Linked DNA regions of Halorhodospira halochloris. Each later gene encodes a partner of the first gene's protein in a complex. Links are inferred from orthologs where the notes say so. Each region holds a gene or a part of one and is shown on either strand. Other genes may lie near its edges.

The links.
Region 2: the proteins of xseA (region 1) and xseB are in contact, whole or in part, in a cryo-EM structure (PDB 8TXR), measured with the Escherichia coli proteins. The link is inferred for Halorhodospira halochloris from one-to-one orthologs.

Annotation. Positions count from the first base shown.
Region 1 is NZ_AP017372.2:1,613,653-1,629,070, reverse strand. The notes cover bases 12,617-15,418. They hold xseA (exodeoxyribonuclease VII large subunit), read right to left. Parts: upstream 14,799-15,418; coding sequence 13,434-14,798; downstream 12,617-13,433. Other genes in these bases: guaB (IMP dehydrogenase), read left to right, coding at 14,888-15,418; HH1059_RS07395 (peptidoglycan DD-metalloendopeptidase family protein), read right to left, coding at 12,617-13,281. In the rest of the region: protein translocase subunit SecF, read left to right, coding at 1-794; HH1059_RS07440 (cysteine synthase A), read left to right, coding at 887-1,867; HH1059_RS07435 (PrkA family serine protein kinase), read left to right, coding at 2,242-4,188; HH1059_RS07430 (YeaH/YhbH family protein), read left to right, coding at 4,210-5,490; HH1059_RS07425 (SpoVR family protein), read left to right, coding at 5,487-7,022; HH1059_RS07420 (TIGR04219 family outer membrane beta-barrel protein), read left to right, coding at 7,258-7,977; HH1059_RS07415 (glutathione peroxidase), read right to left, coding at 8,282-9,013; HH1059_RS07410 (hypothetical protein), read left to right, coding at 9,271-9,936; HH1059_RS07405 (OmpH/Skp family outer membrane protein), read left to right, coding at 10,274-10,834; HH1059_RS07400 (thiolase family protein), read right to left, coding at 11,066-12,250; more of HH1059_RS07395, read right to left, coding at 12,439-12,616. UniProt on the Escherichia coli protein: Bidirectionally degrades single-stranded DNA into large acid-insoluble oligonucleotides, which are then degraded further into small acid-soluble oligonucleotides.
Region 2 is NZ_AP017372.2:1,853,303-1,868,670, reverse strand. The notes cover bases 6,369-9,120. They hold xseB (exodeoxyribonuclease VII small subunit), read right to left. Parts: upstream 8,020-9,120; coding sequence 7,717-8,019; downstream 6,369-7,716. Other genes in these bases: parE (DNA topoisomerase IV subunit B), read left to right, coding at 8,231-9,120; ispA ((2E,6E)-farnesyl diphosphate synthase), read right to left, coding at 6,822-7,748; folE2 (GTP cyclohydrolase FolE2), read right to left, coding at 6,369-6,655. In the rest of the region: HH1059_RS08485 (TolC family outer membrane protein), read right to left, coding at 1-827; HH1059_RS08480 (efflux RND transporter permease subunit), read right to left, coding at 860-3,958; HH1059_RS08475 (efflux RND transporter periplasmic adaptor subunit), read right to left, coding at 3,965-5,116; HH1059_RS08470 (TetR/AcrR family transcriptional regulator), read right to left, coding at 5,117-5,740; more of folE2, read right to left, coding at 5,855-6,368; more of parE, read left to right, coding at 9,121-10,180; parC (DNA topoisomerase IV subunit A), read left to right, coding at 10,229-12,478; protease HtpX, read left to right, coding at 12,541-13,425; EF-P beta-lysylation protein EpmB, read right to left, coding at 13,670-14,683; HH1059_RS08430 (cytochrome b/b6 domain-containing protein), read right to left, coding at 14,652-15,293; HH1059_RS08425 (tetrathionate reductase family octaheme c-type cytochrome), read right to left, coding at 15,290-15,368. UniProt on the Escherichia coli protein: Bidirectionally degrades single-stranded DNA into large acid-insoluble oligonucleotides, which are then degraded further into small acid-soluble oligonucleotides.

The DNA.
Region 1 (15,418 bases):
ACGAGGAGTCGATTGAGGTATCCGAAGTGGAGGCGATACTCGCCGAGACTGAGTTCGAAGATGCTCAGGTAATGCACTTCGGCTCACCGCGCGAGATCATGATCCGTGTTCCGCCTATGGATGGCGTTGAGCAGGCGCAAATATCCGAGCAGATCTTCGATAAGCTCAGCGCTGCTCATGATGGTGTCGATTTGCGCCGAGTGGAGTTTGTCGGTCCGCAGATCGGCGAGGAGCTAACTGAGCAGGGTTTGATGGCCCTAGGTTTGGCCCTGCTTGGTGTCTTGATCTACGTCGCCTTTCGCTTCGAGTACCGCTTTGCGGTAGGTGCCGTAGCAGCCCTGCTGCACGATATAGTGATCATCATAGGCTTCTTCTCGCTGACCCGGATGACCTTCGACTTGACGGTGCTAGCGGCACTGCTGGCAACTATCGGCTATTCGCTCAATGACACTATTGTTGTCTCTGATCGTATCCGCGAGAACTTCCTCAAGGTTCGCAAGGGGACGACAGAGTTCGTCATGAATATGGCGATAAACCAGACCCTCTCGCGCACCTTGGTGACCTCGTTTACCACCTTGCTAGTGGTATGTGCCCTCATCTTTTTAGGCGGTGAGATCATTCGCGGGTTCGCTGTTGCCTTGCTGGTAGGGGTGCTAGTCGGTTCTTACTCGTCGATCTTCATTGCCAGTGCTACCTCCCTGGCTCTCGGTGTGAGTAAGCAGGATCTGATCCCGCCAGAGAAAGAAGGGTCCGATCAGCCCGACCTTGAGGTACCCCCATCGGAGAGGCCGTGAATTAATATCGGCTTTGCCATCTATTAGTAGCGTAACCTAGTCTGATGCCAGTATGATATATATCAATACTGGCATCAGATAAGGGGTTTGGTATGGACATCTGCGATGGCTTTGTTGGGGCGATAGGTAGGACCCCGCTGATTCGGTTGTCTGCATTAAGTGCCGAGACAGGGTGCGAAATACTCGCAAAGGCAGAGTGGCTAAACCCCGGCGGCTCGGTTAAGGATAGGGCCGCTTGGGGGATAATAAATAACGCCGAAAGGGCTGGTCAGCTGCGCCCCGGTGGGATAGTAGTGGAGGGCACCGCCGGCAATACCGGCATTGGTTTGGCGCATATCTGCAACGCCCGCGGTTACCGCTGTATCATTGTAATCCCCGAGACTCAAACCCAAGAGAAGATCGACCTGCTGAAGACCCTTGGCGCTGAGGTCCACCTGGTGCCTCCCGCTCCTTATAGTGACCCCAACAACTATCAGAAGATAGCCGGGCGGATGGCTGCAGAGATGGAGGGGGCGATATGGGCAAATCAGTTCGATAATACCGCCAACCGTGATGCCCATTACTCTACAACCGGGCCCGAGATATGGGAGCAATGCGCCGGTCAGATAGATGCCTTTGTCGCTGCTACCGGTACCGGAGGAACGCTGGGCGGGGTTGCGCGTGCCCTCAAAGAGCGCTCGGACAAGGTGCGCATTGTACTCGCTGACCCGGCCGGTAGTTCCCTATATAACTACGTCTATCACGGCACTCCGAGTTCCAGCTCCGGCAGTTCGATCACCGAGGGGATAGGCAGTAGTAGGGTAACCGCCAATCTCCAGGACACCCCGATAGATACTGCATACAGTATCCCGGATACAGAGTCTGTGCCGATGGTCTATCGGCTACTGTACCAAGAGGGTTTGTTCGTAGGCAGTTCGAGCGGGGTTAACGTTAGTGCAGCGCTGCGATTAGCCAAAGAGCTTGGGCCAGGGCATACAATTGTGACGGTGCTCTGTGATGGCGGGGCGCGCTACTCTTCACGGCTATTTAATTCGCAGTGGCTCGCCGAGAAGCAGCTACTCCCGGCTGGATAGCTATATGTCGCTCCGCTACCGCTTTGGCGTTGTTCTAACCATAGCGCTAGCCTGGGTGGGACCTCTAGAAACTTCCCTTGCGCTATCACCTGCCACGGCGTGGAGGACGCCGTGAATCAATCCCTGGAGGCTTCATGGCGCCATCCCTGGCGCCAAGACCTCCACGCCGTGGCAGGTGATAGCGCAAGGGAAGTTTCTAGAGGTCCTGTGGAGAGGAGCAGTTCCGTCAGTTAGCGCGGCTTATAAGCCCAAAAAACTTGTTTTTATTTTATCTTTAATGGAACACCCTTTCTTGTATAAACGTCTAATATAATGGGTAGGCAGGAGCACGAGTTCGCAAGCTACATCCCAATATCCATTAGAGGGTGTGATCCATGGATACAGCCGCTGATCTGATAGCCCGTTATGCCCGCAGCTATGAACGTCGCCAGGAACAAACCATGTCCCTGGCTGACTATTTGGAGCTATGTCGTGATGATCCCATGGCCTATGCCTCCCCTGCTGAACGTCTGGTGGCCGCCATAGGTGAGCCGAATATCATAGACACCTCCAAAGATGAACGCTTGGGGCGCATATTCCTCAACCGGACCCTACGCATCTATCCCGCCTTTGAAGATTTTTACGGTATGGAGGAGACCATTGAGCGGCTAGTCGGTTTTCTCCAGTACGCCGCTCAAGGTCTGGAAGAGCGCAAGCAGATACTCTACTTGCTCGGCCCGGTAGGCGGTGGTAAATCCTCGCTAGCGGAACGTTTAAAGCACCTGATGGAGAAGTATCCGATCTATGTGCTGAAGGCAGAGGATGAGATAAGTCCGGTCTTTGAAAGCCCATTAGGGCTATTTGATCCGCAGCAGCACGGTCCGGATTTGGAAGAGCGCTTTGGTATACCGCGGCGCAAGCTGAGTGGGCTACTGTCGCCGTGGGCAGTCAAGCGCCTCGACGAGTATGGCGGTGATCTCAGCCGCTTCCAAGTGGCGCGCATGCATCCATCCAAGCTGCGCCAGATAGCTATTGCCAAGACTGAGCCGGGGGATGAGAACAATCAAGATATCTCTTCTCTGGTTGGTAAGGTCGATATACGCAAGCTGGAGCTATATAGCCAGAATGACACCGATGCCTATAGTTACTCGGGAGGCCTAAATCGGGCCAACCAGGGGATACTTGAGTTTGTTGAGATGTTCAAGGCGCCCATTAAGATGCTCCACCCCCTGTTGACTGCTACCCAGGAGGGTAACTACATAGGCTCGGAGAATATCGGTGCGATCCCCTTCCATGGTTTGGTGATGGCCCACTCCAATGAGTCGGAGTGGCAGAGTTTTCGCAATAACAAAAACAACGAGGCCTTCCTTGATCGCATCTCGGTAATCAAGGTGCCGTACTGCCTGCGCGTCACCGAAGAGAAAAAGATCTATGACAAGCTGATCCGCGAGAGTGAATTAGCTAACGCACCCTGTGCGCCGTGGACACTGGAAATATTGGCTCGATTTACCGTCCTGACCCGCTTAAAAGAGCATGAGAATTCGAATCTCTACTCTAAGTTGCGCATCTATGACGGCGAGAGCCTTAAGGAGACCGACCCGAAGGCGCGTTCCATGCAAGAGTACCGTGATCAGGCCGGGGTCAATGAAGGCATGGATGGCATCTCAACCCGCTTTGCCTTCAAGGTGCTATCGCAAACTTTTAACTACGAGACCGATGAGCTGGCCGCCGATCCGGTGCACTTGCTCTATCTGCTGGAGCAGGCGATTAAGCGCGAACAGTTTCCTGAGGAGACCGAGCGTAAATACCTTGAGTTGATAAAGGCTGAGCTCGCCCCGCGTTATGCCGAGTTTATCGGTAATGAGATCCAAAAGGCTTATCTCGAATCCTATGAAGACTTCGGCCAGAATCTTTTCGAGCGCTATGTCGCTTATGCCGATGCATGGATTGAGGACCAGGATTTCAAGGACCCCGATACTGGGCAATTGATGGATAGGCAGGCGCTCAATCAAGAACTGACCAAGATCGAAAAACCGGCAGGCATCGCCAATCCTAAGGACTTTCGCAATGAAGTAGTAAAGTTTGCCTTGCGCTCCAAGGCGCAACAGGGAGGCGAGATGCCCCGGTGGACCTCTTATGAGAAGATCCGCGAGGTGATAGAGAAACGCATGTTCAGCCAGGTCGAGGATCTGATGCCGGTAATCAGCTTTACTTCCAAGGCCGATTCGGAAACCGAGCGTAAGCACACCGAGTTTGTGCGGCGGATGATTGAGCGCGGCTATACCGAAAGACAGGTCAGACGGCTAGTGGAGTGGTACATGCGAGTTAAGCAGGCCGGCTGAACCGGCGGAGGTAAGAGTGCATTGGTCAATATTATTGATCGCCGGCGTAACCCGAAAGGCAAAAGCTTGGCTAATAGGCAGCGCTTTTTGCGCCGCGCCAAGCGCCAGGTGGTAGATGCGGTAAACGAGGCCTCGGGAAAGCGCAAGGTAGCCGATGTTGCCGGCGGGGAGAAGATTACCATCCCCACAGACGGACTGCATGAACCCGTTTTTCGTAAATCTGCTGAGCATGGCGTTCGTGAGCATGTTTTGCCCGGCAACAAAGAGTATGTAGTTGGCGATACTATTCCGCGCCCGCCTGCAGGTTCTGGCGGCGGCAGTCAGGCTAGCCCCAGCGGCGAAGGTGAAGATGAGTTTACCTTCACGGTCAGCCGGGATGAGTTTCTCGATCTTTTTTTCGAAGGCTTGGAACTGCCGAATATGGCCAAGAGCCAAGTCAAGAAGTCCGATCAGTTGACGCAGCAACGGGCCGGCTATGCGGTCAGCGGCTCGCCGTCCAACCTTAATGTCGAGCGCACAATGCGCAACTCGCTGTCGCGGCGTATAGCTTTGCGTCGGCCGAAGGGTAATGAGATCCGCGCGCTGGAAGAGGAGATCGATCGCCTTGAGCGCAGCGGCTCGGACCCGGAGCGCTTGCGCGAACTCATTGATCAGCTACGGCTTAAGAAGGAGCGTTCCCGCTCTATCCCCTATATTGATCCGGTTGATATTCGTTACAACCGTTTTACCCAGGTCCGTAAGCCGGTAACTCAGGCAGTCATGTTCTGCCTAATGGACGTCTCGGGGTCCATGAGTGAAGAGATGAAGGGGCTGGCTAAGCGCTTCTTCATGCTACTCTACCTCTTCCTTGAGCGGCGCTATCGCTATGTCGATATCGTCTTTATCCGCCATACGCATATTGCTCAAGAGGTCGATGAGGATACCTTCTTTTACTCGCGGGAGACTGGCGGCACGCTGGTATCGCCGGCGTTACGGATGATGAGCGATATAGTAGCTGAGCGCTATCCAGTGGCTGACTGGAACATCTACGCCGCTCAGGCCTCTGATGGAGATAATACCCCGGCAGATAATCCGCATACCAATGAATTAATTCGTAATGTGATCCTGCCGCTTTGCCAGCATTTCGCCTACATTGAGGTCGGCTTAGCCGGGCATTCCGTGCGCTTGCCATCTGATCTATGGCGCCTCTATGAAAAGGTCTCGCATGGCCAGGCCCCGCTTGCTATGCGCAAGGTGCGCACCCAAGGCGACATCTTCCCGGTTTTTCGTGATCTCTTTACCCCTGCGGAGCTGAAGAGATGAGCAAAGAGCCGCTATTCAGAGGTTCTGATTGGGATTATCGTGATGTGATGCGCGTCTACGAGGCGGTCGAGCGCATAGCTACAGAAGAGTTGCAGCTGGATGTTTACCCTAATCAGATTGAGGTTATCAACTCGGAGCAGATGCTCGATGCTTATGCATCGATGGGGCTGCCATTATTCTATCGTCACTGGTCGTTCGGTAAGCATTTCGCCCGCGATGAAATGCTCTATCGCAAGGGCTATACAGGTTTGGCCTATGAGATTGTCATAAATTCCAAACCGTGCATCTCCTATCTCATGGAAGAGAATACCTTAACCATGCAGACGCTGGTAATAGCGCATGCCGCATTTGGCCATAACCACTTTTTCAAGAATAACCGACTCTTTCAGGAGTGGACCGATGCCGAGGGAATTCTTGACTATCTCGACTTTGCCAAGAGTTTTATCAGCGGGTGCGAAGAGCGCTATGGGGTAAGTGCGGTAGAGCAGGTAATTGATGCGGCTCATGCGCTGATGGGGCAGGGGGTTGACCGTTATCCTAAGCCGCATTCACGCAATCTACGCGAGGAGCGGGATCGGGAAATTGAGCGGATTCGCTATGAGGAGCAGACATACAATGACCTCTGGCGGACTGTGCCGGGTGCCCCCGACGATCCTTTGCGCGATTACGCTGATCCAGTCGCAGCGCGCCGCGAACGGCTAGGGCTGCCGGAGGAGAATCTGCTCTATTTTCTGGAGAAGCGGGCCCCGTTGCTGGAGCATTGGCAGCGCGAGATCTTGCGCATTGTTCGCAATACCGCGCAGTACTTTTACCCACAGAGACAGACCAAGGTAATGAATGAGGGGTGTGCTAGCGCGGTCCATTACTACATAATGACTCGTCTGCATGAGGATGGGCTGCTAACTGACGGGGCCTTCATGGAGTTTCTGCACAGTCATACTAGCGTTGTTATGCAGCCTGACTTCGATGATCTGCGCTTCTCTGGTATCAACCCCTACGCCCTCGGGTTTGCGATACTTCAGGATCTCAAGCGCATGGCTACACAGCCCACCGCCGAAGATAGACAGTGGTTCCCACAGCTAGCTGGTTGCGGTGATTGGGTCGGTGTTTGGCAGCACGCCTGGCGGGAGTTCCGGGATGAGAGTTTCATCCTCCAATTCCTTAGCCCCAAAGTGATCCGCGATTTTCAGCTTTTTAGCCTCTACAATGAGGCCTCAGCGCCGGAGTTAGTCGTTGCTGCGATACATGATGAGGCCGGTTATCGGCAGATTCGTAGCGCCTTGGCTAAACGTCATGACTTGGCCTATATAGAACCGGATATTCAAGTGGTTGATGTCGATCTGGCGGGTGATCGTAAATTGATCCTCGAACACCGCATAAATGACGGGGCAACGCTGGAAAAGAGCGATGCCCAAGCGGTACTCGGCCACCTTGCCAATCTGTGGGGGTATGCAGTAAAACTCTACGAGGTGGATGCGGAGTCAGGCCGGGTTATAAATGAGTTTCCCGAGGTCGCCCCTGGGAACCTCTAAAGAATTCGCCGGCGCCACCATCCGCCCCGGTGTGGAGGACGCCGTGAATCCATCCCTGGAGGCTTCATGGCGCCATCCCTGGCGCCAAGACCTCCACTCCGGGGCGGATGGTGGCGCCGGCGAATTCTTTAGAGGCACCCCCCTGGTGCTAGCCTATTTTGGGCCAATTTATTGGGGATATGGTTTCGGCGTGATAATCTTGTGGTGTAAGGCGAATCATATACAGGGGGCTATCATGCGACGAGTAATCCAAACAACAACAGTAGCGCTGTTTCTCGCAGTCGGCGGCAGTGCGGCCCATGCTACCGGCGGCATCTTCGGCCTCTCGGCGGGGGCGAATATTTGGTCCCATAGCTCAAGCGGGGATCTGTTCGGTGGTGATATAGACGATACGTTGGATTTAGACAGCGATAATGATGTCCACCTCTGGGCGGAATGGGATCACATTTTCCCGATGATACCCAGCGTGCGACTTGACCACACTGAGCTAGTCCAGGATGGCGCAGACGGGTCTAGTGTCGACCTTGGCCATACTGATTTCACCGCCTTTTGGAGCCCTCTGCCACTACCATTTGTCAGCATCGATATAGGTCTTACGGCAAGAAATTTCGATGGTGAGCTCGATGGTGGCACTATCGCTGATGATGATCTGCCTGGCAATTGGGCTGATGAGATAGACACCATCACCTCGTTTTCCGGCTGGTTGCCGCTAGGCTATCTGCGCGCGGCGGTAAACATACCAACCACGCCCTTGCGCCTAGAGGCATCTGTCAAGGACTTGAGTATCGGCGATAACTCGATTACCGATATGCAGGCCAACTTGGTATATAAGTTTATGTATGCCGGGGTGATGGTCGGTTATCGTGACCTTAGCATCGAGTTGGATGAGTTCGACGATATCACCACCGATATCTCCTTCAGCGGCCTTTATGGCGGAGGTTTTGTTCGGTTCTAGGTTGATGATCTGATGCTATGGGCGCCTCTAAAATCCCTACCGGAGCCTGGCTGGCCCGGTGGGGTGCTTTTAGAGGCGAGCGTAGATGGATTATTAGTCAGTCCCGGGTAAGATTTTCGGCATTCCGGCCGTTGTGAGCCCAATCATACCCACTGTGTGTAGACTCCTGGCGCCATTGTATGGCTCCAGCCTGACTAAGCTCTGCTGCGAGGTAAGTTAATATAACTTCGCCCGGCTCGAGAACTCGCTCGTAGTTCCCAAGCCGGGCGTGGAGTTTGCGAATAAGGTCGTTGGAGTTGGGCTGCTATTTAGCCAGCCACTTCTCTAGGTCATCAGCCCCGCCGATCAATTTGCCGTCCATGAACACCTGCGGCACTAAGCCGGAGCCGCTGACTGCCCTTACCGAGCGAGGTGTAATGCCCTCGCCGAGTTCTATCTCTTCATACTGGTAGCCCTTTTGCTGAAGCATGCGCTTGGCACTAGCACAGTGTGGGCAACCTGGCTTGGTAAACATGGTAACCGCTTGGGGCCGTTTGGCATTGGGGTTGATGTGATTGAGCATGGTGTCGGCATCGGAGACCTCAAATGGATCACCCGGCACCTCTGGCTCGACAAACATCTTCTCGATGACACCGTCATTTACCAGCATAGAATAACGCCAGGAGCGCTTGCCGAAGCCTAGATCCTGCTTATCGACCAGCATCCCCATGCCGGCGCTGAACTCGCCGTTGCCATCAGGTATCAAGGTAACGTGCTGAACTTGCTGATCGCGCTTCCACTCCTCCATGACGAAGGCGTCGTTTACAGACAGACATACGATGTCGTCTACCCCTGACTCGAAGAAGGTTGGCGCAAGTTCGTCATAACGTGGCAGGTGCGTCGAGGAGCAGGTTGGTGTGAAGGCCCCGGGTAGGGCAAATACTACCACCTTCTTGCCCTTAAACAATTCGTCACTAGTTATGTCTACCCATTCACCGTCACGGCGGGCACGGAATGTTACTTTGGGTACCGGTTGGCCTTCCATCGGGTGACTCATGCTTACCTCCTTAAGTTAGACTGTATCTTGCGTGAGTGGGATGATAATTAGATTCGTTGTAAGAAATTATATTCTGCAGCAGTGGGACGGGAATCGACAATAAAAAAGCATTATTGTTTAATTAGAAGAATGACATACTGCCATATGCAGTGCCCTCGGTTAGGAACAATCCCTCCCGTTCGGCTGTCATTAACAGATAGCCGGTTGGTGAGATTGAGCCGAGCTCAAACTTAATTTCAAAGCAATGGAGTATATTGATGACTGCGAACAAGACTGTTGCTTCGACTTTCGCGTTAATGCTTGCGATGGGCGCTGCTCAAGCCCAGATGGGTGGAGGAGGTGGAGGGCAGCCCCCGCAGCAAGCACCTGAAGGTGGTATGTCAGAAGGTGGCCAGGCCCCACAAGGTGCCCCGGGAATGCAGCAGGATCCTCAGGCTGCTGAGCAGCAAATGCAGGCGCAGCAGCGCATGCAGGAGATCCATCAGGAGCTCGGTGAGCTTCAGCAAGAGACCATGGCTGAGAACCCGGAGCTTGAAGAGCGCGCTAATGAGCTTGATGATCGCCTTCTCGACCAGATGGAAGAGGTAGGCTACGAGAATGTCCGTGAGGACATCGCACGCCTGGAAGAGACCATACAGCAGTTGGAAGATGGTACGCTGGCCGACCAGGACGATGCGGAGGCCCGCCTGCAGGAGGATCGTGAGTTGCAGATGAGGCTCCAGCAAGCGCAGCAGGAAGCGATGCAAGACCAGGATTTCATGCAGGGCTGGGAGCAGGATCGCCAGGAGCTGGAGCAGGATCTGATCTCTGCTATGGAAGAGAAAAGCCCGCGCGCCGGTGAGCTGATTGACGAGTTACGGCAACTCCAGGCGGAGATGCAACAAGGTCAAGGTATGGGTGGCGGCGGAGGCATGCCGCAGTAAAGCAGCTCTACTGAGATCCGCATCTTGGCGGAATACAAACGCTGCAAGCTTATACAAACTCCCCTTTCTTTAGCCATGTGCAGTCCCATGTGAAGTTCAAGGCAGCAGGGGGGGCGCCGTGAGGTATCCTGGAAGGGATTCACGGCGTCCCCCACGCCGGGGCAGCTAATTGGCTCAGGGGAGGTCTTTAGAGTCGTGTTGCAGCGCCGTTTGTTGTCCAGCAGGGGTTTGGGCAGTTCTTTTTTTTTGGGTGGCCCGCCGGTCGTTGGCAAGTGTTATGCTATTTCGGCTCACCCTTAGAGTGTATTAACCAAGTTTTGTGAGGGAGCCCAAAGTTATGACACGAGTTACAATGGCGGCGGTCGCCGCAGCATTTCTGATCTCAACATCTTTGCAAGCGCAGATGGCACCGCAACAAGGCGGGGCCCCGGGGCAGCCGCACAGCCCGGAGATGATGGAGTCGCAGCAGCGCTTGCAGGAAATCCAGCAACGCCTTGGTCAAATCCAGCAGGAAACCTTCGAAAATAGCGAGGAGTTGCAAGAGCGCCAGCAGCGCCTGGAGGATCGTGCTACTGCGAAGATGGAAGATCTCGGTTACGATCCTGAGAGTCACTATCAGCGCATGGAAGAGATATATGAGAGGTTTGAGGCTGGTAATGTATCCCAGGATGAGCAGCAACAGCTAGCCGAGGAATTCCAACAGGCCCAAATGGAGTTGCAGCAGGCGCAGCAGGAGGCGATGGAAGATGAGGAGTTCCGGCGCAGCATGGAGGAAGACATGCGCTCATTTCAGGAGGACTTGCTGGCCGCTATGGAGGAGCGCGACCCGGAGACTGCTGAGTTGATGGATGAGCTTGAGCGGCTCTATTCCGAGATGAGGGAGCATATGGGTCAGTAGCTAGGGCTAAAGGTCCTCTGAGTCTGAGGCCTATCGGCCGATCATGGGGCTAGTCATCGGCAGCCCCGTTTAGGCTCCATGGCGCCACACAAGGCTTGATGGCCAATGTTTGACGCCATGGAGTTTACCCCCCTAACCGCTACAATTCAGCTCCTCCCTTCCCCGCACATGCCGAATGGTTGGTAGCTCAGGAGCTGGGGCGTAGAGGGATTCCCGCAGGGATCCTGCCTCCTATGCCATCTCCAGGGCAAGCGCAATTCCCTGGCCGCCGCCGATACACATGGTTACCACACCGCGCTTTAGGCCGTCGCGCTGCATTGAGTGAAGCAACCGGGTGGTAAGTACGGCACCTGTTGCGCCGATGGCGTGGCCGTGAGCTATTGCCCCACCCTCAACGTTAACCCGCTCTTCCGCGACGCCCAGATCCCGCATCACGGCGATGGCGATGGCGGCAAAGGCCTCGTTAATCTCCCAGCGCTCGACATCATCAATAGACCAGCCGGCGCGTTGCAGACACTGTTTGACTGCCGGAACAGGGCCGATTCCAAACATGCCCGGCTCAACGCCACCAATCCCATAAGATGCTATGTGGGCGATTGGGGTGAGGCCGTGTTTGGCGGCAGCTTCTTCAGCAGCGATGACCATGGCTGCAGCGCCGGTATTAACGCCGGGGGCATTGCCGGCAGTGATAGTGCCGTCCTTGCGAAACGCCGGCCGGAGCTTCTGTAAGCCTTCCGCTGTGGTGTCGCCGCGGTTATGTTCGTCGGTATCAAATTGCTTGGTGGTCTTACGATCGGAGATGTCAACCGGGGTTATTTCCGCATTAAAATGGCCTGCCGCCTGGGCTTGGCTAAAGCGTTGTTGTGAGCGTGCAGCCCATTCGTCCTGCTCCTCGCGGCTGATACCGTACTCGCTGGCAAGGTCTTCGGTATGCCATCCCGAGTGCTGATCTGAGAAGGCATCGTTTAGGCCATCGTTTAGTACCGCATCAAGAATTTGCCCGTGTCCGAGGCGATAACCGGTGCGCCCTTGCATGAGCAGGTAGGGGGCCCGGTCCATGTTCTCCATGCCACCGGCTATGGCGGTGTCGGCAAAGCCCAGGGCTACCTCCTGGAAGGCGTTGGCAATTGCTTGGGCGCCCGAGCCACAAACCCGGTTCACGGTCAGGGCAGGGGTCTGGGCTGGTACACCGCCGTTAATGGAGGCCTGCCGTGCCGGGTTCATCTTGCAGCCGGCTTGAATAACATTGCCCATCACCACGCTGTCTACAGCATCCGGTGAGAGCCCCGAGCGCTCTAGGGTAGAGCGGACAACCGTCGCACCTAGGTCGGTAGCTGGGACCTTAGCTAGAGAGCCATTGAAAGTTCCTAAAGCGGTGCGCGTTGGGGCGCAGATGGTGACTTTACGCTGGGCCATTATTGTCTCCTTTTCGGTTTGATTATATGAAGATGTTAAGAGAATAGTGCAACTTTATCCTCTAAGGAACCTCTAAAACTTCCCACTCTCGGTGTGGAGGACGCCGTGAATCCATCCCTGGAGGCTTCATGGCGCCCTGCCTGGCGCCAAGACCTCCACACCGAGTCAACCAGGCTCAGTGGGGAGTTTTAAGGGGCTTCCTCGAGAAATAGTTCCGGATCCACCGTGTTGCCGTTGAGGATAACACTGAAATGCAGGTGTGCGCCGGTGACTCGTCCGGTCTTACCTACAGTGCCGATCTGTTCGCCGCGCTCGACCCAATCCCCCTTTGCCACATCGATCTCATCCATGTGGCAGTACATGGTTACTAGGCCCGCACCGTGGTCGATAAAGACGCTCTTACCGTTAAAATAGTAATCCCCTTTTTCAACCACTTTACCCGCCTCGGCGGCGGCTATCGGTGTACCGGTCGGTGCTGCCAGGTCAAGCCCGTTGTGCGGGTTGCGGGGCTGCTCATTGATATAGCGACGGACTCCAAATTCAGCCGAAACGCGCGCATCGGCCACCGGGATGTGCAGATCTAGGCGGGGCTGAGCTTCGACTTCTCGACTGCGGAAGGCACTGCGGATCTCATCTTGTTCGGCGAATATGCGCTCAAGTTTATGCTCGGGCGGGCTGACCATGTCCTCTTCGGCAATAGTTATATATTGAGCCCTGTAATCGTGCTCCTGAACCGTAAAGGAAAGCGTTTCACCATCTACTTCTAACTCGTGTTTACCGGTCTCAGCGTCAAGGGCAATACCGACTACGGCTTGCCAGCCGCTCTCAGTCTCCCTGATAAGGACTTGCTCACCTTGGTAAGTGGCCTTGCGCGTAGGATCGTCACGATCCAAATCGATAAGGGCTAAGCCGCCAGCTATGGGGCGCTCGCTAGGCCTATTCTCAGAATTTGTTGCAGAGCTTTGTGTTGACCAAGCTGCACTACTAAGAAGTATGAGGAGTGCAGCTAGAAAAAAGGTGCTGGGCTTCATGTGATCCATCCTTACGTTGCCTGCCTGGCAGCCTATTAAAACCATCTTTTACGTCAAGTCGTCCTGCCGTGGGGGCGCGGGGATTCCGATACCCGGCGCCATCGCAGTTGCCGAGATCCCCGCAGAGGAGTTAGATGGTGCCACAGAGGTGATTAGGAACTGGTGGTGTCTGTATGCTGTTGGTAAATCCGTTCCACTGTGCAATCTAGTGCTCCTGTAGCTAGGCGGGTGTATATTGTATCCCCGATCTTTAGCTCTTGAGCTTGGCGTATGACCTTACCGTCGGGGTGCTGAGCTACGGCGTAGCCACGCTCCAGGGTCGCTAGTGGGCTTACCGCTTGGAGGGCGCGGGTGGTCGCGGCCAGGCGTTGTCGGGAGTCGTTTAGGCGGGATCTCATGCCTTGTTGCAGCAGTTGTAGCTGCTGTTGTATCTGCCTACGCGAGTCATCTATTCGCCTTTTGGGAGAGGCAGAAAAAAGCCTTTGTTCGGCGGTATTTATCTTTTGGCGATGGTTGCTGATGGTTGCTAAGACGAGGCGTCTGAGGCGAGATTCCAGCTCGTCGAGGCGTTGAGCGCGATCGCGCAGTTTGCGTCCCGGGTGTTGGCAGGCAAGGCGTCGCTCCAGCTGGTCGAGTCTTTCTTGTCGAGAGTTGCGTAGGCGGTGCTCGGCCGCTGTTAGGCGCCGGTGAAGAGTGCCGATGCGCTCAAGGTAAGCAGCGGTATCAATGCTTAGGGTTTCAGCGGCGGCTGACGGGGTCGGGGCACGCAGATCGGCGGCGAAGTCGGCTATGGTCACATCAGTCTCATGGCCTACAGCGCTGATTAGCGGAATAGGGCACGCGCGAATAGCCCTAGCTACAGCCTCCTCATTAAAGGGCCACAGGTCCTCGAGCGAGCCGCCGCCACGAGTCAGGATTAGGGCGTCGACCTCATTGCGTTGTTCGGCAATCTCGAGCATGCGCACAATCTGCCCAGCGGCCCCATCGCCTTGTACAGCAACAGGGTAGACTATCACCGGCAGGGCCTTGAAGCGCCGCTCAAGAACACTTAACACATCTCTTATGGCAGCACCGCTGGGGGAGGTAATGACCCCTATGCGACGGGGGAAGGAGGGCAGTTGTCGCTTTTTGTCTGCTGCAAACAGCCCCTCTGCCTCAAGGCGCTGTTTGAGTTGCTCAAAGGCCCGGCGCAAGGCCCCCTCACCGGCCTCTTCTAGGTGCTCGACTATCAGTTGAAAATCCCCGCGCGGTGGGTAGAGGCTGGCCTTGGCTTTAACCCTGACCTGATCGCCGTTCTCGGGCCTGAAATTGGCCCTGCTTGCGCGAGCGCGAAAGAGGGCGCAGCGTACCTGGGCATCGCTATCTTTAAGCGAAAAGTAGAGGTGTCCCGATGCTGGGCGGGCCAGGTTGGAAATCTCGCCCTCTACCCAGATGCCCGGCAGCACGGTTTCGAGCATACCGCGCACTTCTTGGTTCAGCTGCGATGGGGTGTATAGGTTCTGTTCAGGCTCACTCATGCTGGCATGCTACACCATGTTGCCAGTATACTGTACGGCTATTCTTAATTCAGCCACGGCACTTTTCCCGACCGAGGTTTATGCGACTAATGCGAATCACCGAGGAAGCTCTTACTTTTGATGACGTTCTGCTGTTACCTGCCGAATCTCAGGTAATGCCGCGCGATGCCGATCTGCGCACCCAGCTCACCCGCAATATACAGCTTAATATACCCATAGTATCGGCAGCTATGGATACGGTAACTGAGGCACGCTTGGCAATAGCCTTGGCGGAGCAGGGCGGCTTAGGAATCATCCATAAGAACATGTCGGCCGAGGTGCAAGCGAGCGAGGTGCGCCGGGTTAAGAAGTTCGAGAGTGGCATAATTAAGGAGCCTATTACCGTATCGCCGCGCACTAGCATCGGCGAAGTGCTTGAGGTGACCCGCAGCCAGGGTATATCCGGGGTGCCGGTAGTTGACGGCGAACAGTTGGTGGGGATAGTTACCGGCCGTGATCTGCGCTTTGAAACCCGGGTCAATGAGCCGGTCTCGGTGGCTATGACACCACAAGAGCGCTTGGTGACTGTCAGCGAAGGTGCTACGCGCGATGAGGTGTTAAGCAAGCTCCATCAGCATCGA
Region 2 (15,368 bases), 250 kb from region 1 along the record:
ACCGGTTGCGGCGCGAAATCCTCGCTTAGCCCGGCTAACGAACCGGGGTATTCACCAATCAGGCGGCGCAGCGACTCGCGAGCGATCTCCAACTGGTTGGTAACTGCCACCCGCTGTGCTCGGACCCGATCGTGGGCGGCCCGCGCCTCATCAACGTCGGTCTGAGTGCCGGTGCCTACCTCCAGGGCGCGCTCGGCGCGGCGTAGTTGACTCTCTACCGCGGCCAGTTCGGCCTCGACTAGGGCCAGTTCATCCTGGGCGAGGAGGACATCGAAGTAGGCCTCGGTGACCTCCATGACTAGCTGCTGCTCGTTGAGCATTACCTGTAGATCGGCGATATCGACCCCGCTGCGGGCGCGCTCCATATCGATGAAATTGCCGCGCCGGAAGATCGGCTGGGTCAACGCCAAGGTGGCGTCCCAACCGCTGGTCTCACGATCGTCGATATCTAGGTCGAAAGATTGCTCCTCATCCTCATAGCCGGCACTGGCGGTGATTTGCGGTAAGAACTGTGAGCGCGCCTGGGTGATGTCCTCATCGGCGCCCCGGCGGCGGTGCTCAGCTGCCGAGAGGCGCTTATCGGCGGCACGGGCTAGTTCATAGATGGCGAGCAGATCCTGATCCGGATCCTGCTCTTCAATCTCTGCCGGGGCCAGCTCTGGCTCATCGGCATCGGCCTCTTGCTCATCTGCCGGAGGCTGCTCGGTTGCCTCGGGCTGCTCATCGGCAGCGCCGAGCAGCGGCACGGCGAGCAGGGTGCAGAACAAACAGCTCGCCATGCCTAGGACCAGAGGCCGAGGTAAGGGTTGGGCGGCGCCTAGTGTCATCAGTTCCTTCCTTTGTCTTATCGCGATGCCTATCATGCAGCGCTCTCCTCATCATCGGCCAGGTTTCCCCGGCCCCAGCCACGCCGCTCAAGGAATCCTTCGGCTAGCGAGTAAGCCGCCGGAATCACCGCTAGGGTCAGCAGCATAGCGGTTATCATACCGCCAATTATCGCCGCTGCCATGGGGGCGTTACTCTCAGCGCCGGCGCCGATGCCGACAACCGCCGGGATCAGGGCGAGGATCAGGGTCAATGACGTCATCAACACTGGTCGAAGCCTGATCGGGCAGGCATCGGCGAGCGCCTCATTGATCGACAGCCCGCGTTTTTCGCGGTACTGGTTGGTCAGATCGACGAGCAGGATACCGTTTTTGGTCACCAGCCCCATAAGCAGCACCATGCCAATCATAGAATATATGTTAAGGGTGAATCCGCCAACGTATAGCCCCAATATGCCGCCGACTAGGGCGAGAGGCTGAGCAGCCATAATGATCAAAGGCTGGATGAATGAGTTGAACTGGCTCGAGAGGACGATGTAGACCAGGGTCGCCGCGAGGGCCAGCACAAAGATCATGGCTGATGCCGCTCGCTGCATCTCCTCGGCTTGGCCGACAAACTCGATGTCGTAACCTAGCGGCAGGATCTCCTCACCGGCTTGGTTGACCTTATCTATAGCGTCGGCAAGAGGCATATCAGGGTCGCCATAAAAATCTGCCGAGTAGGCCAGGTTATGGCGGGTAACTGCGGCCGGGCCGACGGTCGGATTGATCTCGGTGACGGACTCAAGCGGGACCATTTCGCCCTCTTCAGAGAGAAGCTGGATACGCAGCAGACTGTCGATGTCATCAACTAGCCCTTCTTGGGCCTTCATGCGGACATCGTAGCGCCGCCCATCTTCGCCCTCGGGGCCCTCGTCGAAGCGTGCTACATCGGCGCCACCGGCCAGGATGTTGATAGCCTGAGAGACTTGCAGGGCGTTGAGCCCGGCGGCATTGGCCCGCTCACGGTCAACCTTGATCTCTAGCTGCGGCAGTTCGAGATCGAGATCAAGATCGAGCGAGCCCATGCCGTCGATCTCTTCTAGGTGCTGCTGGATCTGTTCGGCGTGTTCGCCTAGCTCATGGAAACTCGGCCCGGTTACCACGAACTGCAGGGGCTCGCCGCGCGAGCCGGGTACCAGCGGCACCTCGGAGGCAAAGGCGCGGATGCCGGAGATTTGACCTAGTTTGGGCTGGACGCGGTCCATTATCTCCCGCTGTGAGGCCTCCCTTTCATTGCGCTCGGTCAGGCGCACAAATGCCATGCCGCGATTTACCTGACCGCGATCACCCAGACCAATGGCCGCGAATATTCGTTCCACTTCAGGCTGATCTAGCAAGACCTGCTCCACCTCACTCATCCGCGCATCGGTGTAGTGGATGCTAGAACCGAGCGGCACCTGGAAGGTGACCATAAACTCGCTAGTATCCTCCTCCGGGGCGAATTCGCCGCCGACCTGAGGTGCGATCAAGGTTGCGACGCCGACGGCAAAGGCGAGGGCAATCCCTAGGGTGGTCCAGCGAAAGCGCAGGATACCGCGCAACAGCCACCGGTAGGCGCTCTCGATAAGACCGAATCCGCGCTCCATATAGGCGTATATAAGCGGCTCGCGCTCCGGTACGTGGAGAAACCGCGAGGCGAGCATGGGAATCAGGGTTAGCGCTACCAGGCTCGATGCCAGTACGCCGAAGGCGACCACGACCGCAAACGACTCAAAGAAGCGACCGATTATTGCCTCCATGAACAGCACCGAACCGAATATCGAGATTAGACTCAGCGACGAGGCGATAACCGCAAAAAAGACCTCATTCGATCCCGATATAGCCGCTGCGATGCGGCCCTTGCCATACTGCTTACGGTGGCGATAGATGTTCTCCAACACCACTATGGCGTCGTCGACGACAACACCGATGAGCAGCAGCATGGCGAGCATGGTGATCGAGTTCAGCGTGTAGCCGAAGAAGTAGATCACCCCGATGGCGGCCATCAGTGAGACCGGGATGGCTAAGGCGATAATCCCGGTTGAGCGCAGGTTGCGCAAAAAGACCCACATCACCAGCCCGGCAAAGAGGATACCGAGGGCGATAGTTAAAAACAGTGAATCGATCTGCTCAAGAATGAACTCCGACTCGTCGGTCGAGATGCTTAACTCCATGCCGGGGGGGAGTTGGGGGCGGATCTCGTCATCGAGCCGCTCCTTTACCTCCTCTATGATGGCTACAGTGTTGGCGCCGGAGATCTTGACTACGCCGAGGCCGATAGTCGGTTCAGCGTTAGCACGGGCGAGCTGCCGCTTATCGGCAAGCCCGTCTATAACGTCGGCGACATGTTTAAGACGGACCTGTTCGTCGCCGTCGCTAGCGACGATCATCTGCTCGAGTTCCTCGGCGTCGTGATACTCGATATCGAGCTTAAGCATGTCCTCGGTCTCGCCACCGACCATAAAGCCGCCCGGCATCTGGGCGTGTTCCTGCTCCAAGGCGTTGAGCAGGCTGCGCACGTCGAGATTGTGGGCAGCCATACGCTCGGGGCAGACCTCGATGCGCATGGTCCGCTCGCGACCGCCACCGACGCGGATCTCACCGACACCGCTGATCCCTTCTAGACGTGGGCGAATCTCATTGCGCGCATAGCGATCGAGATCCTGAATCTTCCGATCCCCTTGCAAGGAGAGCCACATTACCGGTTGGGCGTCGAGCTCAACCTTATCGACTACTGGTGCCTCAGCATCCTGGGGGAGGTCTTGGACGATCTCCGAGACCTTGGCGTTGACCTCGTTGAAGGCGACATCGACGTCGACATCGAGATCGAACGAGACGGTAACCACAGAGGTGCTCGGCAGAGAGACTGACTGCACATCATCGATCCCGGGTACGGTATTCACCGCCCGCTCCACCTCTTCGGTTATCGCCGAATCTATCAGTTCAGGTTCGGCTCCATCTTGATAGACGGTGACACTGACAATCGGAAAATCAATGTCAGGGATGCGATCGGTACCCACCTCCTGATAGGCGATAGCGCCAAAGAGCATAATCAAGGCGCTGATCATTACCGCCAGGACGTGGCGCCGAATCGACAGCTCTGAGAGCGTCATAGCTGGTTACTCCGTTGCGGATTCGCTGTCTTCGCGCTCCTCGGCGCGCACCTCAGCACCATCGGTAAGGAAGCCGGCGCCGTCGACTACTACTCGCTCACCGCTCTCCACCCCTGAGCTGATCTCGATGCGATCGCCCATGCGGGTGCCGGTTTCGACGCTGCGCTCGGTTACCGTCTGCTCATCGTCGTCGAGGATAAAGACCACTTCGCCGGCGGGGCGGCGGACCACGCTCTGCGTGGGGAGGACGATCTGCTCGCGCACATCGAGCACCACTTCGGCGTCGATGCTAGCGCCGGGGCGCCAATCGCCGGGGTTGTCGATAGCGGCGAGCAGGTGCAGTGAGCGGGTGCGCGGGCTTATATTGGGACGCATGTTGGTCACCGTTGCCGAGTACTCACTGGGAGAGCCGGAGCGGTTGCGCAGCTGCAGCTGCGTCTGGCTATCAATATGCTGAGCTAGGCGCTCCGAGACCGGAATCCGGGCCTTGAGGTTGTGAGTGTCGGTCAAGTCAAACAGCGGATCGCCGGCGACAGTGTAATCACCCGCGCTTACGTGTCGCTCACTTACCGCGCCATCAATGCCCGAGCGGATACGGGTGCGCTCTAAGTTGCGCTCAGCGCGGCGTAGGTTGGCTAGTGCCGCGGTGAGCTCCTGTTCGCGGCTTTCCAGGTCGGCCTCGGCGTTATCGAGCTCATCTGCCGATATGTGGTCATCGGCGTAGAGTTCCTGGGCGCGTCGGACGTTGCGCTCTTGCACGCCGACCTGAGCGGTCAAGCGGGCGACATCGGCGGCGGCGCTGTCTCGCTCATCGCGGTAATCGTCGGCCTCGATCTCGGCGAGCAGATCGCCTTGTTCTATCTCATCACCCTCGTCGACCTTTAAGGTGGTGATGATGCCGCTGATTTCGGCGGCGATAAAGGGCGCTGATAGGGCTTCGATACTACCGACGGCATTGCGCGTCTCGCGTACTTGCTGTTCGCTGGCTGCAGTCCAGGTGACCGCTATGCTCGGCCGCTCCTGGTCGTTTTCTTCGGCGTCGTCATCACCGCAGCCGCTTAGCCAGATGAGCGTCAGGCACAAAGCAAGCAGTAGAATGAGTCGTTGCAGTGGGTTGTGCCGGGGTGCGGGCTTGAGGTCAGGTTGCAAGTAAGTCAATTACTGCTCCTCCTTGCGGATGCCGTTAAGGAGTAGTTCGACTATCGAGTCGGCGTAGCGTTCCGGATCGTCGGCGAAGTCGACACCGGGAAGCTGGCGCAAAATCTGGCGATAGGCGATAAAAAAGGTGTTGGCGGCGATCATTAAGGTGGCGATGGCTGCAGGGTCGATTTCGCTGCGCCAGTTGCCCTTTGTTTGGTCGTTGGCAATAATCTCAGTAAGGCGTTCAAAGTCGTGGCCAAATACTTGACTCACCAAGTACTTGGCTTGTTCCTCTGAGCAATCGAAGCCTTCGGCGAGCAGCAACCGGGAGCCATCGGGATCGGCTAGCGAGCGGCTCAAATCGCTGTAGAAAAAGCTGCGCAGTTGTTCGCCGGGTTCATGGTTAGTTTGAGCCATTTCGCAGAGCACCGCTTTGGCCTTGGCGCAAGAGCGGTGCAGGGCCTCCTGGTAAAGCTCTTCCTTGGAAGCAAAGTGATGAAAGACATTGGCCTTGCTGACCCCGGCAGCGGCGGCTATATCGCGAATCGATACCGCGTCGTACCCAGTCTCAGCAAACATGCGTTTAGCGGCGTCAATAATGCGTTCTGCGGCCTCGGTTCGACCGGGCTGTTGTGACTTCATTGTGCTCTCCCCTCACGGGTGCGGTCATCGCGCCGACCAACCGCACGGTCAGCCATCATAGCTAAGATAATCCGTATTTGCAAAGGGGAACCGGCAGGGCCCGTCTTATTAGGCCTAAACGCAGGGGAACGGTGAGTCGTAGCCGCGCTTATCCTGCTCAATGAGGGCAAAGGCCGAATGGTTGTGGATAGACTCGTAGTTCTCCGAGGTGACTTGGTAGGCGGAGATCCTATCGTCCTCATTCAGCCGGGCGGCAATATCCCGAACTACGTCCTCGACAAATTTAGGGTTATCGTAAGCGCGCTCGGTTACATACTTCTCATCCGGGCGTTTAAGCAGACCGTACAAGTCGCACGAGCCTTCCTCTTCGGCGATCTCGATAAGCTCTTCGAGCCAGACAAAGCCGTTCATCAGCGCAGTAATGATGACCAGTGAGCGCTGGTTATGGGCCCCGCGCTCGGCAATCTGTTTCGAGCAAGGGCACAGCGAGGTAAGGGGAACAGCTACTCTGACCCAGGTCTCGTGACGGTCGGGATGCATCTCGCCGATGAAGGTGACCTCGTAATCCATCAGGCTCTGCACCCCGGAGATGGGGGCGCGCTTATTGATAAAGTAGGGGAAGGTCATCTCTATGTGCCCGGAGCCTGCCTCAAGGCGCTCAGTCATCTCGGCGAGCATCTCATGGAACGACTCAACCGTGATCTCGCGGTCGTGGCTAGAGAGGATAGAGACGAAGCGCGACATGTGCGTGCCCTTAAAGTGCTGAGGCAGGTTCACGTACATGTTGAATGTGGCTACGGTGTGCTGCTCGTAACCGGTACGATCACGCACCCTTACCGGGTGGCGAATATCTTTTATACCGACCTTGTTAATGTCTATACGCCGGTAGTCGGCGCGGCCCTGTACGTCTTCCATGTAATTACCCTGAGTAGAAGAGGCTTACCAGCTTAAAACTGTAAGGTAGTCTTAAGCCGTCTCGCAGTAGTTATATGCTACCGCAAAACTTTAAATGGTTATAGTCTGCTTTTGGTGGGGTCACGACCGCGAGCTTAAGCGGAACAACCAATGATCACAAATCTGCTTACGCTTGACGTTGGATGCAGTAAGCGGCCAGGCCACGCAGGATGTCGGCGCCTTCGCCTAGGTCATCGAGAGCGGTTATGGCATCGCTTGCCAGCCGTTCAGCCAACTCACGCGATTCGCGCAGCCCGAGCAGGGCGGGATAGGTAGGTTTATCCCGGGCGGCGTCGGCGCCACTCGATTTGCCGATAGTGTTGACATCACCCGCGACATCGAGCACATCGTCGTGGATCTGAAATGCCAGGCCGACGCACTTAGCGTAACGGTCGAGGTTTTGTGCCGCTTCGCTGTCGCTAGAGTAGCCGCTGGCTAATACACCAAGTTTGACACTGGCTCGGATCAGAGCCCCAGTTTTGTGGATATGCATATCCTCGAGCTCGGCAATATCCAAGCTGCGCCCGACAGCACTAAGGTCGATCGCCTGACCACCAGCCATGCCACGCGAGCCTATGGCCCAGGCCAGGGCGGCGACCATGTTAACCCGGGTCTGCGGCGTCGGCTGATCCTCTGCGTTGGCCTGGCAAAGGGTTGCAAAGGCCTGGCTGTGCAAGGAGTCACCCACCAGGATGGCGGTTGGTTCGTCGTAGGCTCGGTGGCAGGTAGGCTGACCACGGCGCCAATCATCATCATCCATCGCCGGCAGGTCGTCGTGAACCAACGAGTAGGCGTGTATCATCTCTACTGCCGCCGCCGGCGCATCGAGGGCAGTACCGCTATAGCCGAGGGCCTGGCCAGTGGCATAGACGAGGATCGGACGCATGCGCTTGCCACCGCCAAGCACAGCGTAGCGCATCGCCTCATGCAGCCGCGCTGGGTGGGCAGTGGCTGCCGGCAGGTTGTTGTTCAAGGCGTTTTCAGCGCGCTCGCGCAGACCTGGCAGGGCCTCTTCCAGGGCTTTAATCGTCGTTGGGTCGAAACTGGCCGACATCGGCGTCCTCACTGTTCTCCAGTAGTATCTCTACCTTCTGCTCAGCTGCGCTGAGGGCTTTTTGGCAGTGGCGGGTCAGTTGGATGCCGCGCTCGAAATCGCGCAAGGCCTCCTCAAGCTTTAACTCGCCACGCTCCATGCGCTCGACAAGCTGCTCCAGCTCAGCCATGGATTTCTCGAACTCGGTAAGATCCTGAGGATCCTGTTCGGCGGCTGGTTTTGCTTGTTCGCTCGACTGATTGCTCGGTTCGCTGTCCGGATGTTGATTCATTTGTCGTTCGATCGCAGGTGTGCGTGGTTCATGAAGGGATTATGGAGCTGATCCCAGGTTGCCCAAAACTATCGCTCTTTAACTTTTTTGGCAAGTATTAGCGTTGATGGTGTGCCAATATAGGGCTGCTAGTAGTATGATTTCGCGCTGTCTGGCTAAACCGCGTGGAGAGCAATTATGGGAGCCAAAACTATGGTGGTAAGAGGGGGATATGAGTAAGCCAAAGACTACCACTACCTACAGTGCCGCTGATATTGAGGTGCTTACCGGTCTTGAGCCGGTACGCCGGCGCCCGGGGATGTACACCGATACGACACGCCCGGATCACCTTGCCCATGAGGTAATAGATAATAGCGTTGACGAGGCCATCGCTGGCCATGCTAGCCGCATTGAGGTTACCGTCCATGAGGACGGCTCCTTGGAAGTCAGTGATAACGGCCGAGGCATGCCGGTCGATACCCATCCGGAGGAGGGGTTGCCGGCGGTCGAGGTAATCCTAGGTCGGCTTCACGCCGGCGGCAAGTTTTCGAGTAAGAGTTATCGCTACTCCGGCGGTCTGCATGGGGTCGGGGTTTCGGTGGTTAACGCCCTGTCGACCCGGCTGGAGGTGCGCATCCATCGTGACGGTGCTGAGCACAGCATTGTCTTTGCCAAGGGTGAGAAGATTGAAGAGCTGCAGCGTGTAGGCAAATCAAAGCAGACCGGAACTACACTGCGCTTTTGGCCTGAGGCGAGCTACTTTGATACGCCGCGCTTCTCACGCGCTCGCCTTGAGCATCTACTCCGTGCCAAGGCGGTCCTTTGTCCAGGTTTGACTACTCGGTTGAGGATCGCCCAGGGGGGGCGTGCCGATTCTGCTACTGATCCAGGAAGTGAGGCTCAAGAGGAGCGCTTTGAGCAGCTGAGCTGGTACTATGAGGATGGTTTGAGTGACTATCTCTCCGGGGCCGTCAGCGATCTTGATTATCTTCCGGAGACGCCTTTCACAGCTCGGCTCAGTTCCCAAGAGGAGGAGATGGAGTGTGCCCTGGTCTGGTTGCCGGAGGGCAGCGGGCCAGCGGAGAGCTATGTTAATCTGATTCCTACCCCGTTGGGGGGGACTCACGTCAATGGTCTGCGTACCGGTTTGACCGAGGCGGTGCGTGATTTTTGCGAACTGCGTAATCTATTGCCGCGAGGGGTAAAGATAGCCCCTGAGGATGTCTGGGAGCATGTTGCCTATGTCCTTTCGGTCAAGATGCATGAGCCGCAGTTCGCCGGCCAGACTAAGGAACGGCTCTCTTCGCGCAGCTGTGCAGCGTTTGTCTCCGGTGCAGTCAAGGACGCATTTAGCCTATGGCTGAATGAGCATACCCAGACCGCTGAGGCAATTGTCGATCTTATTGTCCGCGCAGCTCAGCGCCGCCAGCGTGCCGCTAAGAAGGTTACTCGTAAAAGGGTGGGCAATGGCCCGGCGCTACCCGGTAAGCTTGCCGATTGTACCGGCCAGGATCCGGTTTTGAGCGAGCTATTCCTGGTCGAGGGCGACTCTGCCGGCGGCTCGGCTAAACAGGCGCGAAATCGTGAATATCAGGCGGTAATGCCGTTGCGGGGTAAGATCCTCAATACCTGGGAAGTGGCGCCGGAAGAGGTGATGGGCTCACAGGAGGTGCACGATATAGCCGTGGCGATAGGGGTGGATCCAGGCAGCTCGGACCTCGCCGAGCTACGCTATAATAAGATCTGTGTCCTTGCCGATGCTGATCCTGACGGAGCCCATATCGCGACCTTGCTCTGCGCGCTATTTCAGCGCCACTTTCCGGCTTTGGTAGAGCAAGGTCACGTCTTTGTCGCTATGCCGCCACTTTATCGCATTGACGTTGGCAAGCAGACTTACTACGCCCTGGACGAAGATGAACGCAAAGGGGTGCTGGACAGGATTGCCGCCGACAATATCAAGGGTAAGGTGCAGGAGACCCGCTTTAAGGGCCTGGGTGAGATGAACCCCATGCAACTGCGCGAGACGACCATGGATCCTGATACTCGTCGCCTAGTGCAGTTGACGGTTGATGATCCTACCGAAACTGAGCGGTTGCTCGGTATGCTCCTCGGTCGGGGAGCCGCTGCGCAGCGCCGCGAGTGGCTGGAGAGTAAGGGGGACCTAGCAGAGGTTATCGTTTGAATAGCCTTAAGCTTAATAGGGCAATTGCACGGATAGGGTAGGTAAATAATGACCGCAAGCGCCAGCTCAGAATTCGAGACTCAGCCGCTGCGCCAGTTCGCCGAGCGCGCTTATCTCGACTACTCGATGTACGTCATTCTCGATCGCGCCTTGCCGCACATATCCGATGGACTCAAGCCGGTTCAGCGGCGGATAGTCTATGCCATGTCCGAACTCGGCTTGTCGGCGGCGGCCAAGTATAAGAAGTCGGCGCGTACGGTAGGCGATGTTCTGGGTAAGTACCACCCTCACGGTGACGCTGCCTGCTATGAGGCCATGGTGCACATGGCGCAGCCGTTCACCTATCGCTATCCGCTGGTCGATGGCCAGGGCAACTGGGGTTCCCCGGACGATCCCAAATCGTTCGCCGCTATGCGTTACACCGAGTCGCGGTTGACCGCATATTCACGGGTGCTGCTAAGTGAACTGGGTCAGGGTACGGTAGAGTGGGTACCCAACTTTGATGGTGCCTTGCAAGAACCGGAAAGGCTGCCGGCACGGCTACCTAATGTCTTGCTCAACGGTGGCTCGGGCATAGCAGTCGGCATGGCAACCGATATCCCGCCGCACAATCTGCGCGAGGCGGTTGCTGCCTGTACCCATCTGTTAGATAACCCTGAGGCGGATAGCGATCAGCTCTGTGAGCATCTGCCGGGGCCCGATTTTCCGACTGCCGCCGAGGTGGTTACCTCACCTGCCGAGCTGAAGGCGATCTATCGGCGCGGCAACGGTAGTGTGCGCGCTAGGGCGCGCTGGGAATATGAGCGTGAACAAGCCCAAATCGTCATCCATGCGCTGCCTTATCAGGCCGCTGGGGCCAAGATCATGGAGCAGATTGCTGCCCAGATTACAGCGCGGAAGCTGCCCATGGTCGAGGATCTGCGTGATGAGTCGGACCATGATGCACCGGTGCGCTTCGTCATTCAGCTGCGCTCGCGCAAGGTCGATGCGCAGCGGGTCATGGAGCACCTATTCGCCACTACCGACCTGGAGCGCAGTTATCGGGTCCATTTGAACGTCATCGGCCTGGATGGCCGCCCGCGGGTCTTCTCGCTGCGCGATCTGCTCGCCGAGTGGCTCGAGTTTCGCACCGAGACCGTCCGGCGACGGTTGCGCTGGCGGCTCGATAAGGTCGAGAAGCGGCTGCATATCCTTGCGGGGTTGCTCACCGCTTATCTCAATATTGATGAAGTCATAGCCATTATCCGTGCTGAAGATGAGCCCAAACCAGTGTTGATGGAGCGTTTTGGGCTTACTGAAAGCCAGGCTGAGGCAATCCTCGAGTTGCGCTTGCGCCACCTTGCCAAGCTTGAGGAGATGAAGATCCGCGGTGAACAGGATGAGCTTGAGCAGGAGCGCAAGCAGCTTGAGCAGATCCTGGGATCTGAGCAGGAACTGCGTAAGCAGGTCAAGACAGAACTGGAGGAGGATGCCGCTACCCATGGCGATGAGCGCCGCTCACCTTTAGTTGAGCGCGAACAGCCGCGGGCCATGGACGAGACCGAGTTGATGCCGGCCGAGCCGGTGACAGTAGTGTTATCCCAGAAGGGCTGGGTGCGGGCTGCTAAAGGGCACGAGGTTGATCCGGAGGCCTTGTCTTACAAGTCGGGAGACGGCTACTTGGACCATGCCCAGGGGCGTTCCAACCAGCCCGCAGTCTTCCTCGATTCGACCGGCCGTGCCTACGCCCTGCCGGCCCATACCTTACCCTCGGCGCGTAGTCAGGGTGAGCCGCTAACCAAACGTCTCAGTCCGCCGGAAGGGGCGAAGTTCCAGGCAGTGCTCGCCGGTGAGGCACAAAGCCGTTTTCTGCTCGCCTCGGATGCCGGTTACGGGTTTATCGTCAGCCTAGGTGAGCTCTTCTCCCGTAACCGTGCTGGCAAGGCTGTTCTGACTCTGCCTCATGGCGCTCATGTTTTGGCTCCGGTGAGGGTGCCGTTGGCGAGTGAGGATGCCGAAGTCGCGGTAGTCAGCAGTAACGGCAACCTCTTGTTGTTCCCATTGGCCGAACTGCCGGAGATGGCCCGCGGCAAGGGTAATAAGCTGCTAGGGATACCCCCACAGAAGGTCAAAGAGCGCCAGGAGATAGTATTAGCGATCAGCGTGCTGCCGCCGGAGTCGAAACTGAAAGTAGTGGCCGGTAAGAGCGAAAAGATATTCAGCACTGCGCAGCTGGAGCCGTTCCGCGCCGAACGCGGCAAGCGTGGGGCTCTGTTGCCGCGGGGGTTGCGCCGAGTTGAGCGGCTAGAGGCGGTCTAAATAAAACCGCCCCCTTTTTCTTCCTTGTCATGGGTTTAGCTTAGAGGAACCGTGTTGTCATGTTGACCAGAATAGCCCTATTGCTCGCGACCAATATTGCGGTTGTGCTTGTGTTGTCGATAATCCTCAACCTGCTCGGGGTTGAGCAGTACCTGCAACAGCAGGGCATCAATGCTGAAATCGTCCATCTGTTGATCATGGCGGCAGGGATCGGTTTCGCTGGTTCTTTTATCTCCCTGGCCATGTCAAAGAGTATGGCGATCCGCATGATGGGGGCGCAGGTCTTGGAGAACCCGCGGGGGGAGACCGAGCGTTGGGTGGTCGAAACCGTGCGCCGTTTCGCGCAACGCGAAGGCATCGGCATGCCGGATGTGGCGATCTATAACGCCCCGGAGATTAACGCCTTTGCAACCGGCGCAAGGCGCAATAGCGCCTTAGTGGCGGTTAGCACTGGGCTGTTGCAGAACATGAGCAAGGACGAGGCCGAGGCGGTCATAGCGCATGAGGTTAGCCACGTTGCCAACGGCGATATGGTTACCCTTACCCTGATTCAGGGGGTGGTGAACACCTTCGTCATCTTCCTCTCCCATATCGCTGGTCGATTCGTTGACCGAGTAGTGTTCAAGAATCAAAGCGGCCATGGGCCTGGGTTTTGGATCACTATGATCTTTGCGCAAATGGTTCTCGGCATCCTCGCCTCAATGATCACCATGTACTTCTCGCGCAAACGGGAGTTCCGGGCCGACGCTGGAGCAGCCAAGCTTGCCGGCAGCGATAAGATGGTCGCTGCACTGGAGAGGCTGAAACAGTCGGTCAAACCGCAGAATATGCCGGATGAGATGGAGGCGTTCGGTATCAACGGCAAGATGGGTAGCGGAATCAAGCGGCTGATGATGTCGCATCCGCCTCTCGAGGAAAGGATCGCTGCCCTTAAGGGGTCCTCTTAAAACGGCGCCCGAGCCAAGTGGTTGCCTTGGGTGAGGCCTTGGTTCCACTTCTGGTGACAAACCTGCAGTCGCCTCGAAAACTCCCCCGAAGCAATTGCTCCCCCGCTGTGGAGGTCTTGGCGCCAAGGATGGCGCCATGAAGCCTCCAGGGATGGATTCACGGCGTCCTCCACAGCGGGGCAGCAAGTGCTTCGGGGAGTTTTCGAGGCGTCATAGAGTTTCCGCTAAGGGCGGTGTGGGGTGATCAGCGCGGCGGTGGCGCGAGCGTAGTTTTAGAAGCGGCGCCTGGATCTTCACGTACTAGGCGGGGGAGAAGGTAACCGGGTAGGCTAGCGGCGAGTTCGGCGATTATCGAACTCGCCGTCGTCGGTGATACGGCAAAGTGTGCTGCACCGCTGATACGATCGAGCTGATGGAGGTAGTAGGGCAGGGCTCCGGCGCTGAAGAGTTGCTCGGAGAGCTGGGCTAGGGGCTTTGGGTCATCATTGACCCCGCGTAAGAGTACGCTCTGGTTTAGCAGCGTCATATTGCCGTGCCTTAGCCTGGCGAGGCTGGCGCAGACAGCGTCGTTTATCTCCTGCGGGTGGTTGGCGTGGACGACCCACACGATTTGTAGCGGGCTTGCACTAAAACGCTCGACAAGTGCGGTTGTTATTCGCGCTGGTAAGGCTATTGGCATCCGGGTATGGATGCGCAGGCGCCTTAATCCCGCGATCTGCTCTAGGCCATCAATAAGCTCGCACAGCGCCTGATCACCAAGCATCAGCGGGTCACCGCCGCTGAGGATTACTTCCTCCGGGGCGCCTTCTCTATGCCAGTATCTTAGGGCCGCACGCCATGAATTTTGCTGCGAGTAAGGGTAAGAGCGGCGGAAGCAATAGCGGCAATGGATGGCGCAAGCCCCGGTGGTTACTAACAGGGCACGGTTGGCGTATTTTTGCAGTATCGCCGAGTCACTGTCAGGCGATTGCTCGGCAAGTGGGTCAGTGCTGAAACCGGCTGGCTGAGGAGTGGTTTCAAGAGCCGTCGGCATGACCTGTCGTAGCAGCGGGTCATCAATTCGCCCCGGCTCGATGCGCTCTATGTAGCTATGGGGCACCAACAGGGGAAAGTCGCCATGGGCAGTCTCAGCGCCGTCAAGATTAACCTCGCTTAACCCCAAGCGCTCGATTAGCTGGCGCGGACTGCGTATAGCGTGGCGCAGCTCATCGCGCCACGCCTGTTCGTCATTTTTCGGCGCTGTCTGTGCTGTGCTCATTCGAGTATCCGGTCACCATGGCACGCAAGTGAGCGTACCACGGATTGCCGGTGGTCGAGGCGAGATAGATATGGACTATTAGAAAGACCATTAGTGCTAAGGCAGCGCCAACGTGCACTGCTGCCGGGGCGGCGAGCGGTAGCAGCTCACCGAGCAACGTCTCGCGCCAGAGATTGTAGAAGAGCAAGAGCAGCCCGGAGATCCACAGCGCTGGTGCGATTGCGGCCTTGAAGAAAAAGTAGGCTAGGCGCTGCAGCGGGTTGTGCTTGGACGCCGCTGTTTTAGCATAGGGCTTTGATTCGCCAGAAAATATACCGTAGGCGTAGTAGGCCAGCATCGACATTAGGCCTTGGCCGGTGGGCATGTAGTTGCGCCACTCACCGGTTGTGACATGCCAGAAGATAGCCAAGATCCACAATCCGATGAGCATCCAGGCTAAAGTAATGTGGGTGGCAAAGGCGCTCTCGAAGCCGGTAAGGGTGAAGAGGCCGCTCATTTCCAGCCCGGTAAACAGCAGGCCGAAAATCAGGAGCGTCTGCGCCCAATGCCAGAAGATCTCGAATGGCGAGAAGATACGCTTGGGCCTAGTGCTAGGGTCGTTATTGCTCACGCGGCCTCCTCCTGAGAGTTCTCCTGTTTGCTACGTTTGTGGCGGTAGAGCAGATAGCGGGCCGAGCCATGACCG